One region of the Mesorhizobium sp. CAU 1741 genome, then DNA from elsewhere that is predicted to be linked to it. Evidence: riboswitches for the same ligand, from Rfam matches in the RefSeq annotation. Region 1 holds a riboswitch; each other region holds the start of a gene.

Region 1 (3,959 bases):
GACCGAGAAGTCGCCCGCTGGACCGTACGCCTTGATACGCATCCCGGTCTTCAGGTGGTCGAACATCCAGCGCGTGCCGATGCTGCCTGCCTGGGCCTTGACCGTCACCGCGATCGAGAACGGGCGCGACGGCGATGACGACAGCGTATAGGTGCGCATCAGCGGCTCGTTGCCAATAGGCAGTTCCAGCGTCACGAACTGGCCAGGCTTGTAGCGGAACCATGTCTGGGCGTCGGAGCGGAAGGTGAAGGTCTTCACCTCCGGCGCTTCCTCGGTCACGCCGATCACCTCCAGCACCTGCAGGCGGTCGTCCCATGGCACCATCTCGTCAAGATGGCGATAGAGGCCCAGGTCGGTCACGGCATTCATCGCGGCCGCCTCTTACGCGACGCTGCGCAGCGAAGGGCGCTCGCCCTGCGCCAGACGCGGCTCGATGAAATTGGCATACCATTCGACGAACTGGATCACGCCGCCTTCGTGCAGTTCGGAGTACGGTCCCGGCTCGTAGGCGGGCGACTGGATGCCGAAGGCATTTTCCTCGACAATTCTGCGGTCCTGGTCGTTGGTCTCGGTCCAGACATGGGTGAGTTCCGAAAGGTCGTAGTCGACACCTCCGACCGCATTCTTGTGGACCAACCACTTGGTGGTGACCGCCGTTTCCGTCGCGCTGATCGGCAATACCCGGAAGGTGACGGCATGGTCGCCCAGCACATGGTTCCAGGTGGTGGGATAATGATAAAGCAGCAACGCCCCGATCCGGTCCGTTGAAACCGTGTCGGAGAGATCGCGCTTGACCGCGCGCTTGCCCGTCATGGTGTAGCTCACGGCATCGCGCAGCAGCGGCGCGCGGGTCGAACGATACTGGCCGCCCTCGTCGATGCGGAACCTGGACGGCAGGCCCGCCGCCTCGCATTTCGCCCAGTGCTCCAGCATTTCGGGGTCGCTTTCGGCGCCATTGACGCCGGTGACGTTGGGTGCCTCCGGAAAGGTCTTGCACAGCTCGGGATGATTGCCGGCGCAGTGGTAGCACTCGCGGTTGTTTTCCCAGACCAGCTTCCAGTTGCCTTTCTCGATGATCGTCGATTCGAAGGCCACTTTCGCCTCGGTCAGCCTGTGCGGCGCGAAATAGGGCTCCATCAGCGTCCGGAACGGCGCGAAGTCCATCGGTTCGTCGGCGAGGCAGATGAAGACGTAGCCCGCCACGCTCTCGCAGGCGACGGGCTTGAGCGAGAACTGCGACGGGTCGAAGTCGTCTGCCATCTGGCGTGCGAAGAGCAGCTTGCCGTCGAGATCATAGGTCCACTGGTGATAGGGGCAGACGAGCCGCGCCGAGGTGCCCTTGTGTGAGTTGCACACGCGGCTGCCGCGATGCCGGCAGGAATTGTGGAAGGCGCGGATGTTTCCGACGCGATCGCGCACCAGCACGACCGGGTAGCTGCCCACCTGCACCGTCATGAAGCTGCCCGGCTTCGGCAGTTCGCAGTCATGGCCGACGAACAGCCAGTCGCGATACCAGATCAGCTCCATGTCGAGCTTGAAGAAATCGGGATCGGTGTAAAAGGGCTGCTCGAGGGAATAGCCCTCCTTGCGGCTGCGTATCAGCCTCAGCATCTCGTTGCGCGCATCCATGTCCGTCCTCGCATCCGTTCACAAGGACTGAACTGGTGGTGATGGAGGGAGGAATGGCGCCGGCAAGCAAACCCGCAAGGGTCCTCCGGAGCGCTTCCGCCTCTTGACCGCCCACCGCGATCAGTCGGTTTTGTCAGGCCTGTGGCTGGTTTCCGGGCTCCGAAGCCGTCCTTGCGGGACCGTCCCGACACCTTCCCGGACGTTGTCGTCCAGTGGTCTCCCGTCGGGCTTTCAGCTTCGCTACCGTTGCGGGGGCAGCGCCGGATTTAGACCGGCTTCCCAATTCTCCGCTCCTTGAAAGAACGGCACCTCAGGCTGGCTCATCTAACCACGCAGCGGCCGCGTGGAAACACGCGAAAGCGACATTGCACAGACGCAAAGACGACAAGGCTCCCACGGCCGTCTTCCACCGTTCCGTTTCGGCCGGATTCATGCGATAGGTGCTCAAACTTTGACCAATGGGACAAAAGAAGCGTGCCATGACGAGCACCCAGACGAGACAGCCTGCCACCGCGGCAAACGTCCATGCGCTGCCGACGGCAATCGCGCCGGTCCATGGCGATCTGCCACGCAATCCGGGCATGAAGCTCGACCTTGGCTGGCTGGAGGAGATGCGCGCCGTCAACCGCAGCGCGCTGGAGCGCCGAGCCACGACACTGACAAAGCGGCGCTCGATCAAGGCTGACAACCAGGCGGCTTGGCTGCTGCGTTCCATCTCGCTGATGGACCTGACGACGCTCAACAGCAACGACACCGACGAGCGTGTACGCCGGCTTTGCGCCAAGGCGCGCAATCCGCTGCGCTCCGACCTAGTCGATGGACTGGGTCTCGGCGACACCATCATCCGGCCGGCCGCCGTCTGCGTCTATCACCCTTTCGTGGCGACCGCCGTGAAGGCATTGAGCGGCACCGGCATTCACGTTGCGGCCGTCTCGACAGCGTTCCCGCATGGCCTGACACCACTCGAAACCCGCATCGCGGAAATCAAGGCATCCGTCGGCGACGGCGCTGACGAGATCGACGTCGTGATCCCGCGCGGACTGGTTCTTGGCGCAAGATGGGCCGAGCTCTACGACGAGGTGCGGAAGTTCCGCGAGGCATGTGGCGAGGCGCATCTCAAGGTCATTCTGGGCACCGGCGAGCTTTCGACGCTGCGCAATGTCATGCTGGCCTCGATGGTATCGATGATGGCGGGTGCCGACTTCATCAAGACCTCGACCGGCAAGGAAAGCGTCAATGCGACGCTGCCTGTCGGGCTGGTCATGACGCGCGCCATCCGTGCCTACGAGGAGCGGACGGGATTCAAGATCGGCTTCAAGCCCGCCGGAGGCATATCTGCCGCAAAGGCATCGCTCGACTGGCTGGTGATGATGAAAGAGGAACTCGGCCGGCGATGGCTCGAGCCCGACCTCTTCCGCTTCGGCGCGTCGAGCCTGCTCACCGACATCGAGCGCCAGCTCGAGCATCACCTCACAGGCCGCTATTCGGCCGCCCACCGCCACGCAATGGCGTGAATGTCGGGGAGCCTCTCGTGAACATTATCGACCGCTATCACGCCATGGAATACGGACCCGCCCCCGAATCCCGCAGCGAAGCCGATGCGTGGCTCAAGGCCCGCGACTTCTCGGCGTCGCTGTATATCGGCGGCGAATGGAGGAAGGCGGCAGGCGGCAAGACCTTCGTCGTGACAGAGCCTTCGACAGGCAAGACCCTTGCACGCGTCTCGGATGCCGGCGAAGCGGACATCGACGCTGCGGTGGCAGCGGCCTGCAAGGCGCTGCCGAAATGGCAGGCAGCGACCGGATACGAGCGCGCGCGCGTGCTCTATGCCATCGGGCGGGCGATGCAGCGCCATGCGCGCCTGTTCGCCGTGCTGGAATCAATCGACAACGGCAAGCCGATCCGCGAGAGCCGCGACATCGACGTGCCGCTGGCCGTGCGGCACTTCATCCACCATGCCGGTTGGGCACAATCGCTCGCGAAGGAGTTTCCAGGCCATTCCGGCGTCGGTGTCGCCGGCCAGATCATTCCTTGGAATTTTCCGCTGCTGATGCTCGCCTGGAAGATCGCGCCGGCGCTTGCTGCCGGCTGCACGGTGGTGCTGAAGCCGGCTGAATTCACGCCGCTCTCCGCCATTCTTTTCGCCGAAATCTGCGAGCGGGCTGGCGTTCCGAAGGGGGTCGTCAACATTGTCCATGGCGGGCCTGAGGCCGGTGCTGCCATCGTCAACCATCCCGGTATCGACAAGATCGCCTTCACCGGCTCGTCCGAGGTCGGCAAGATCATCCGCAAGGCAACGGCCGGGACGGGCAAGAAACTGTCGCTGGAGC
Region 2 (3,959 bases), on a different contig from region 1:
GGCCGAAATGCATCCGCCGCCCGCCCTTGCGGCGATAACAGACAGCCTCGAGATCGCGCAGGAAATCGATGCCGACTGGTACGGGGGCGACCGCCTCCTTGAGACGCTCGTCCGACGTGCTGATCGTGCCGGTCGCCGCGTGGACGACCGACCAGCGGTGCGTCGCCGATCCCAGCGAATGGGTGTCGTCCGCGGCGGGAAGGTTGTCTCGATGCGACCAGACGCCATCGTCGTCGGCGGTCAGGAAGGGCTCGCCCAGCGCGACCGCGCCGGTCGCCGCGTCGATGGCCACCGCGTCGTAAAAGGTGTCGCCATCCGGAGACACCTTGATGCGAAAATCGTCGTCGGCCAGCAGCCCGAATAGCGCGCGCGTCGACCAGTCGTCCTCGAAGACGAAAGCGGCGTCTTTCGAGGGACCGCTGCGGTTGACGGTCACGCGCATGTCGCCGCTGCCCGGCGTCTGGTCGTCGTGAGAGAGCAGCACGGCGTCGGACTTGACGGCCAGCCTGTTGGCTGCATCCGGGACCGTTCGGATGCCGAGGCCATCGAGTTCGAGCGTCCCGCCGATCGCCGGCTCGCTCCAGGCGCCGTCCGTGCGAACCAGCAAACGCGCATCGTCCGCCACCCATGCCAGCCAGCCTTCGCGTGGGATGAGGCGCGACCAGGCGCCATCGGCAAAGCTGGCGACGCCGCCGTCCCAGCCCTCCCATTCTCCCGATGCGCCGACGGCCACGATGTGGCGTTCTCCTTCCGACGGGGTGACGGGCGGCTCGGTCAGGCTGCGGCTGGCGACCGAAAGCTGGACCAGCGCATCGAGCATTCGGACGGCCTCGTTGTGGGTGACATGCTTCTGTGCCTGCTGCGCGATGATGTAGGGCAGGGCGAGGTTTGCTGAACTTTCCATGCGTCTTGCCTCCAGTAAAGAACCGTGTGCCGGAGACTATGGCCCGCCCCGCGCGGGAGGTGGACAAGACGTGTCGGTCACGGAATTCTCGCCGCGCCAGAAATTCCGTTGACGCTCCCTGCAACACCGGATAGCACCGATGGCGGAACAGGTTCTGCCGCAAGGTGGATGAAAATGGGAACGCGGTGAGATCCTCCGGGAACGATGCCGCGGCTGCCCCCGCAACTGTAACCGTTGAGCCATCTTCCAGCGCCACTGGTCCGAAAGGATCGGGAAGGCGGAAGACAGAGGCGATGACACGGAAGCCAGGAGACCTGCCCGTTCCAGTCACCCAAGCCAGGATACGGGGTGTGTCCAGGCGCGGTCGTCCGTCGCGGTGACATCGAACGTTGCTGCATGCCGGACCGGCGGGAAAGACCTTGCCTTCGACAACCCGGATCTTGCTGCGGCACTTGATGCAACCGCGAGCGCATGCGCTCGCAGCATGTCCTGGGGACCGACATGAAGACCATTCTGATTACCACCGCCAGCATACTGGCGCTGACCACCGGCGCATTCGCGCAGGAGACGTCCGTGGATTGGGACGGCGCGACGCAACTCGATACGCTCGTCGTCACCACGCCGCTGCGCCGGGAAAGCTCTCTCGAGCGCAGCACGTCATCCGTCACCGTCATCGGAGAGGAACAGATCAGGCGTTCCGCAGCGCTCGACCTGCCCTCGCTGCTGAGAAATCACGCCGGGGTCTCGTTGACCGCCAATGGCGGCATGGGCTCACGTTCAGGCGTTTCGCTGCGCGGGTTCAAGCCGACACAGACGCTCGTCCTGATCAACGGCATCAACGCCCGCTCGGCAACCTCGGGCGAGACGTCGCTGTTCAATATTCCGCTCGATTCGATCGAGCGGATCGAGATCGCCAAGGGCGCGCACTCGGCCCAATACGGTTCCGATGCGATCGGCGGCGTCATCAACGTCATCACCAAGAGCGGCGGTACATGCGCGAACGGCAACACCATCTGCACCACGGTGTCGGCCGGTGTGTCGCATCCGTGGGGCGGCCATGCCGGGATCACCACGCGCGGACAGACCGAGGACGGCATCGAATTCTCGTTCGGCGGCCGGGTGATCGGCACGCGCGGTTACGATTTCACCACCGCGATGAGCGAACCGGACGACGATGGTTTCCTTCAGGGTTCGGCGCATTTCTCGCTCGGCAAGGAGTTCGACTGGGGCCGCCTCTATGCGGATGGGCTTCTCTCACGCTCACGCACCGAATACGACGCCTCGGCGCCATGGGCGGATGAAGCCGAAAACTCGCTCTTTGCAGGCAAGGTCGGTGTCCGAGTCGATCATGCCCCGGATTGGCACTCGACGGTGGAACTCTTCACCGGCTTCGACTTCCAGGACAATTTCCGTGACGGCACGGACACGCTCAACGTCTACGACACGACGCGCTCGGGGATCTTTGCGTCCACCACAAAGACGTTCGATGCCGCCGGCGCGGCGCATGTTCTGAATGTCGGCATTGAGGCCTATCGCGAAGAGATCAGCTCCACCGAGGATTTCGGCGTGACGTCGCGTGATGTCGGGGCCGTCTTCGCACAGCACTCGATCGAGTTCGATGCGCTGACGCTCGATGCGGGCATTCGTTACGACGCCAACGAGCAGTACGGGTCGGCCACCACTTACAATGTGGGCGCGAGCTACGAATTCCTGCCCGGCCTCGTGGGACGCGCGTCATATGCGACCGGCTTCCGCGCGCCGACCTTCAACGATCTCTACAATCCGTGGGGCGCCAATCCCGACGTCCAGCCCGAGCACTCTCGTTCCTACGAAATCGGCCTCCAGTGGCGGCCGACGGTCGATACCGTCTTCGATGCCGCGTTCTACCAGACCTGGCTGAAGGACGCGATCACCCTCGACGCGATGTATATCCCCCAGAACCTCGCCCGGGTGGAGAACACCGGCTTCGAGGCCAGCGTTTCCCATCGCTTCAACGCGCTCTTGTACGGTCGGGCCGAAGTGGCGTTCAACGACCCGACCGACAGCGATACGGGTCTCGGGCTGATCAGGCAGGACAGGTTCAAGGCGACCGCTGAGGTGGGCTTTGCGGCCACCGAGCAGCTCGATCTGACCGCGGCGCTGGTCTATGTCGGGCCGCGCAACGACATCAGCCAGGAAGATTTCGTCTCGCGTATCGAACTGCCGGCCTATGTGACCGTCGATCTCAGCGCCACCTATGCGTTCGACGACCAGACGGAGTTCAAGTTCTCGGTCGAAAATCTTTTCGACGAGCACTACGAGACGACATCCGGTTATCGCTCGCCGGGCCGCAGCATCAACGTCAGCCTGGCGCGGACGTTCTGACGGTCATGCGGCGCGGTGCACATATCGTGGCGAAGCTCGCGGCCGCCGGGCTTGCGTGCCTCGTCACGATGCCGCTGGCCGCGGCAGACCCTGCGCCACGCCGCGTCGTCTCCATGAATGTGTGTACCGACCAGCTTGCGATGCTTGTCGCGGGCGAGGGGCAGTTGCATTCCGTCTCGTTCCTCGCCGCTGATCCGGGAATGTCGGTTCTTGCCTCCCAGGCAGACGCATACACTCCCAATCACGGCCGGGCGGAAGAAGTCTTCCTCATGCAGCCCGATCTCGTACTGGCCGGCATGTACACCGCGCAGCCGGCCGTCACCATGCTGCGCCGGCTGGGGTTCCGGGTCGAGCAGTTCGCCCCGGAAAGTTCCTTCGAGGGCATTCGCGAAAATATCGTTCGCATGGGACGGTTGCTTGGCCGCGAACGGCGTGCGGCAGACCTCGTGGCTGAACTCGATGCCGGGCTGGCGGCGCTGAAGGAGCGGGAGGGACCGCCGCTGACGGTGGCCGTCTATTCGTCGAATAGCTACACCTCCGGTCCCGGTTCGCTGTCCCATGCGGTGATCGAAGCCGCCGGGTTGACCAACATCGCCGACCGGCTCGGCATCAAGGGTGTCCAGCGCCTGCCGCTGGAGGAACTGGTGCTGCAGCAGCCCGATCTCGTGGTGATGGGCGAACAGGATTACGG
Region 3 (3,959 bases), on a different contig from region 1:
GAGACCGTGGGCTATCAGGCGGTCGAGCAGGCCGGCGTAGTCGATGCCGCTGGCCGACATGGCCTTGGCGTACATGCTGATGTCGGTGAAGCCGGGGATGGTGTTGACTTCGTTGATCAGGATGCGCTCGCCGGCGACGAAGAAATCGACGCGGGCCATGGCGTCGCAGCCGAGCGCGCGGAACGCGCGTTCGGCCATCTCACGCATCCTGCTTTCGATCGTCGGTGGCAGGTCTGCCGGCACCTTCAGCAGCGCGCCGTCGGCGTCGACATATTTGGCCTCGTATGAGTAGAAGCCGTGACTCTCGGCCGGGACGATCTCGCCCGGCCGGGACACGAAAATGCCGCCGTCGGTATCTTCCAGCACGCTGCATTCGATCTCGCGCGCGGCGATGAATTCTTCCGCCAGAAGCTTGCTGTCATGGGCAAAACCTTCGGCGAGCGCCGTGTCGTAGTCGGCTTGGCTGCCAACCTTGCTGACGCCGACCGACGAGCCTTGGCGCGCCGGCTTGACGAAGACCGGAAGGCCGAGCGTGGCGTGCAACGCGTCAAAGGAGGGCACGTCGCCGGGGATGATGGTGACGGACCGGGCCGTCGGAAGGCCCGCTGCCGTGAAGAGCTGCTTTGCGACACATTTGTCGAGTGCTGTCGCAGAACCAAGGATGCCGCAGCCGACGAGCGGGACGCGCGCCACCTGCGCCAGCCCCTGGACCGAACCGTCCTCGCCGTGGAGCCCATGCAGCACCGGGAACAGGGCGTCGATCTTCGGCAGCTCGTGCGCTTGGTCTTGCTTTGCAAGGGCGATGATCCGGCCTAGCCCGCCGGGCACCAGGCACAGTTCCGGGCCGCTCGTGGGCCGAGCAAGTTCGCCGTCCTGGAAACTGCTCGGCAGCCAGCGCCCGTCGCTGGTGACGTAGACCGGGACCACGTCATATCGCGCGGGGTCGAGCGCGGCGACGACGTTGGTGGCCGAAAGGACGGAGACCTCGTGCTCGGCGGAACGCCCGCCGAACAACACGGCGATGCGCAATCTACCATCCGTTCCAACCATGGATTCTCCATTCCAGTGAGCGTGACGACGTCGATCACCGATAGTCAAGTCGCCGCCAAATGTCTGCCGGGAATGTCGGAAGGCGGCGCTTTTCGGGCGGTGGGCGGGCGCATCCGTGAATGCGCGTGCAAAGCTCATACAACTGGTTGACACGCATGGGCGTCATGACGCTAGATGTAGTCGTCATGGTCTTTCGAGTCGGTCCGGCTCGGAAGCTAAGAGGGAAGCCGGTGCCCCTTCAGGGAAAGCCGGCGCTGCCCCCGCAACTGTAAGCAGTGAGCTTGAGTCGAGTGACGCCACTGATGCCTAACGGCATCGGGAAGGCAGACGAGAGCGGCGACCTGCGAGCCAGGAGACCTGCCGTGACGATTTTGAACGAACCTACGGGCGGGGTGTCCCGGCGGTGCGCGATGCTTACGTGTGGGTGAAGTCCGCGCGTCCTTGCATGCGTTCCACGCAATCCCCGTCCACAACGCCCACGGGGACAAGATGCCGGCAACTACCATCCATCACGAAACGGGGCCAAGAGCTCCGATCCTGCAAGAATCCGCAGCGACACAATCGGCCGAACCCGGCTACCGGGTAATCCGCCGCAACGGCGCGGTCACGCCCTTCGACGCCAGCAAGATCATGCTGGCGCTGACAAAAGCCTTCCTGGCGGTCGAGGGATCGACGGCGGCCGGGTCACGACGGGTGCACGGCATCGTCGAGGACCTGACGGAGCAGGTGGTTTCGGCGCTTACGCGCCGCGCCGGCGAGGGGCGCACCTTCCACATCGAGGACGTGCAGGACCAGGTCGAACTGGCGCTGATGCGCAGCGAGAACCACAAGGTGGCGCGGGCCTATGTGCTCTACCGCGAAGAGCGCTCGCGCGAGCGGGCTGCAGGAACGCTGGTGGCCGAACTGCCGGCCACGCCGGCACTGCACGTGAAGGCGGAGGACGGCACGCTGCTGCCGCTGGACGAGGCACGCCTGGCGCGGGTGGTGGAAGAAGCATGCGACGGGCTGGAGGCGGTGTCGGCCGCGCCGATCATCGCCGAGGCCAGGCGCAATCTCTATGACGGCATCACGCTCGACGAACTTTCGCTGGCGCCGATCCTGGCCGCGCGCACACTGGTCGAGCAGGAGCCGAACTATGCCTTCGTTTCGGCCCGCCTGCTGCTCGACCGGCTAAGGCGCGAGGCGCTGACTTTCGTCGCCGGGAGACCGGAGCAGGCGACACAGGCGGAAATCGCCACGCGTTATGCGAGCTATTTTCCGGAGTACATCCAGACAGGCATCGACGCCGACCTGATCGACCCCGAACTGGCGCGGTTCGATCTGAAGCGCCTGGGCGACGCGCTCAAGCCGGAGCGTGACCTCGACTTTCAATATCTGGGGCTGCAGACCCTCTACGACCGCTATTTTCTGCACACGAAGGGCAAGCGGTTCGAGCTGCCGCAGGCGTTCTTCATGCGCGTGGCGATGGGGCTGGCGATCCGCGAAATCGACCGCGAGGGCAGGGCGATCGAGTTCTACGACCTGTTGTCGTCGTTCGACTTCATGGCCTCGACACCGACGCTGTTCAATGCGGGCACGACGCGACCGCAGCTTTCATCCTGCTTCCTGACGACCATCGGCGACGACCTCGACGCGATCTTCAAGGGTGTGAAGGACAACGCGCTTCTGGCGAAGTATTCGGGTGGGCTGGGCAACGACTGGACGCCGGTGCGTGGGCTTGGCGCGCACATCAAGGGCACCAATGGCGAGAGCCAGGGCGTGGTGCCGTTCCTGAAAGTCGCCAACGATACCGCCATCGCCGTCAACCAGGGCGGCAAGCGCAAGGGCGCGGTCTGCGCCTACCTGGAGACGTGGCACGTCGACATCGAGGAGTTTCTCGACCTGCGCAAGAATACCGGCGACGACCGGCGCCGCACGCATGACATGAACACGGCGAACTGGGTGCCGGACCTGTTCATGGAGCGCGTCGAGGCGAACGGCGAGTGGACGCTGTTCTCGCCCGACGAGACGCCGGATCTGCACGACCTTTACGGCAAGTCGTTCCGCAAGGCCTACGAGGCGCATGAGGCGCGGGCGGCGGCCGGCGAGGTGAAGGTGTTCCGCAAGATCAGGGCCGTCGACCTGTGGCGCAAGATGCTGACGATGCTGTTCGAGACCGGCCATCCGTGGATCACGTTCAAGGACCCGTGCAACATTCGCTCCCCGCAAGGTCATGTCGGCGTGGTGCATTCGTCCAATCTGTGCACCGAGATCACGCTCAACACGTCGAAGGACGAGGTAGCGGTCTGCAACCTCGGATCGGTGAACCTCCTCAATCACGTGAGCGAGAACGGGCTCAACCTCGACCGGCTGGCCAAGACGATCGGCACGGCGATGCGCATGCTCGACAATGTCGTCGACATCAATTTCTACACTATTCCCGAAGCGCGTGCGTCGAACCTGCGCCACCGCCCGGTTGGGCTCGGCCTGATGGGCTTCCAGGATGCGCTGCAGAAGCTGCGCATCGCGTATGCGTCGGATGCGGCGGTGGATTTCGCCGATCGTTCGATGGAGGCGATCAGCTATCACGCGATCTCGGCATCAGTTGATCTCGCAGCCGAGCGCGGACGCTATGCCAGCTTCGATGGCTCATTGTGGTCGAAAGGCATCCTGCCGATCGATTCGATCAAGCTGCTCGAAGAGGCGCGGCCCGGCGTCGACATGGATGCCGGCGCGACGCTCGACTGGGAAAGCTTGCGCAAGCGCGTCAAGAAGACCGGCATGCGCAATTCCAATACGATGGCGATCGCGCCGACCGCGACGATCTCCAACATCTGTGGCGTGTCGCAGTCGATCGAGCCGGGCTACCAGAACCTGTTCGTCAAGTCGAACATGTCGGGTGACTTCACCGTGGTGAACGCCCAGCTCGT

The links. Region 1 has a riboswitch for cobalamin ahead of AAFN84_RS14180 (aromatic ring-hydroxylating dioxygenase subunit alpha). Riboswitches for the same ligand answer to the same signal wherever they lie in the genome.
Region 2: linked by a shared signal. The riboswitch ahead of AAFN84_RS24330 (TonB-dependent receptor) and the one ahead of AAFN84_RS14180 (aromatic ring-hydroxylating dioxygenase subunit alpha) in region 1 are both predicted to bind cobalamin.
Region 3: linked by a shared signal. The riboswitch ahead of AAFN84_RS03190 (ribonucleoside-diphosphate reductase subunit alpha) and the one ahead of AAFN84_RS14180 (aromatic ring-hydroxylating dioxygenase subunit alpha) in region 1 are both predicted to bind cobalamin.

What each region holds. Positions count from the first base shown of each region.
Region 1 is NZ_JBDOQP010000003.1:104,594-108,552, forward strand. It holds gene AAFN84_RS14175 (hybrid-cluster NAD(P)-dependent oxidoreductase) at 1-369, opposite strand, end outside; gene AAFN84_RS14180 (aromatic ring-hydroxylating dioxygenase subunit alpha) at 382-1,629, opposite strand; cobalamin riboswitch at 1,755-1,957, opposite strand; gene deoC (deoxyribose-phosphate aldolase) at 2,211-3,143, shown strand; gene AAFN84_RS14190 (aldehyde dehydrogenase family protein) at 3,161-3,959, shown strand, end outside.
Region 2 is NZ_JBDOQP010000008.1:76,316-80,274, reverse strand. It holds gene AAFN84_RS24335 (DUF2793 domain-containing protein) at 1-904, opposite strand, end outside; cobalamin riboswitch at 1,037-1,241, shown strand; gene AAFN84_RS24330 (TonB-dependent receptor) at 1,406-3,268, shown strand; gene AAFN84_RS24325 (ABC transporter substrate-binding protein) at 3,295-3,959, shown strand, end outside.
Region 3 is NZ_JBDOQP010000001.1:649,909-653,867, forward strand. It holds gene AAFN84_RS03185 (D-alanine--D-alanine ligase family protein) at 1-1,050, opposite strand, end outside; cobalamin riboswitch at 1,220-1,430, shown strand; gene AAFN84_RS03190 (ribonucleoside-diphosphate reductase subunit alpha) at 1,540-3,959, shown strand, end outside.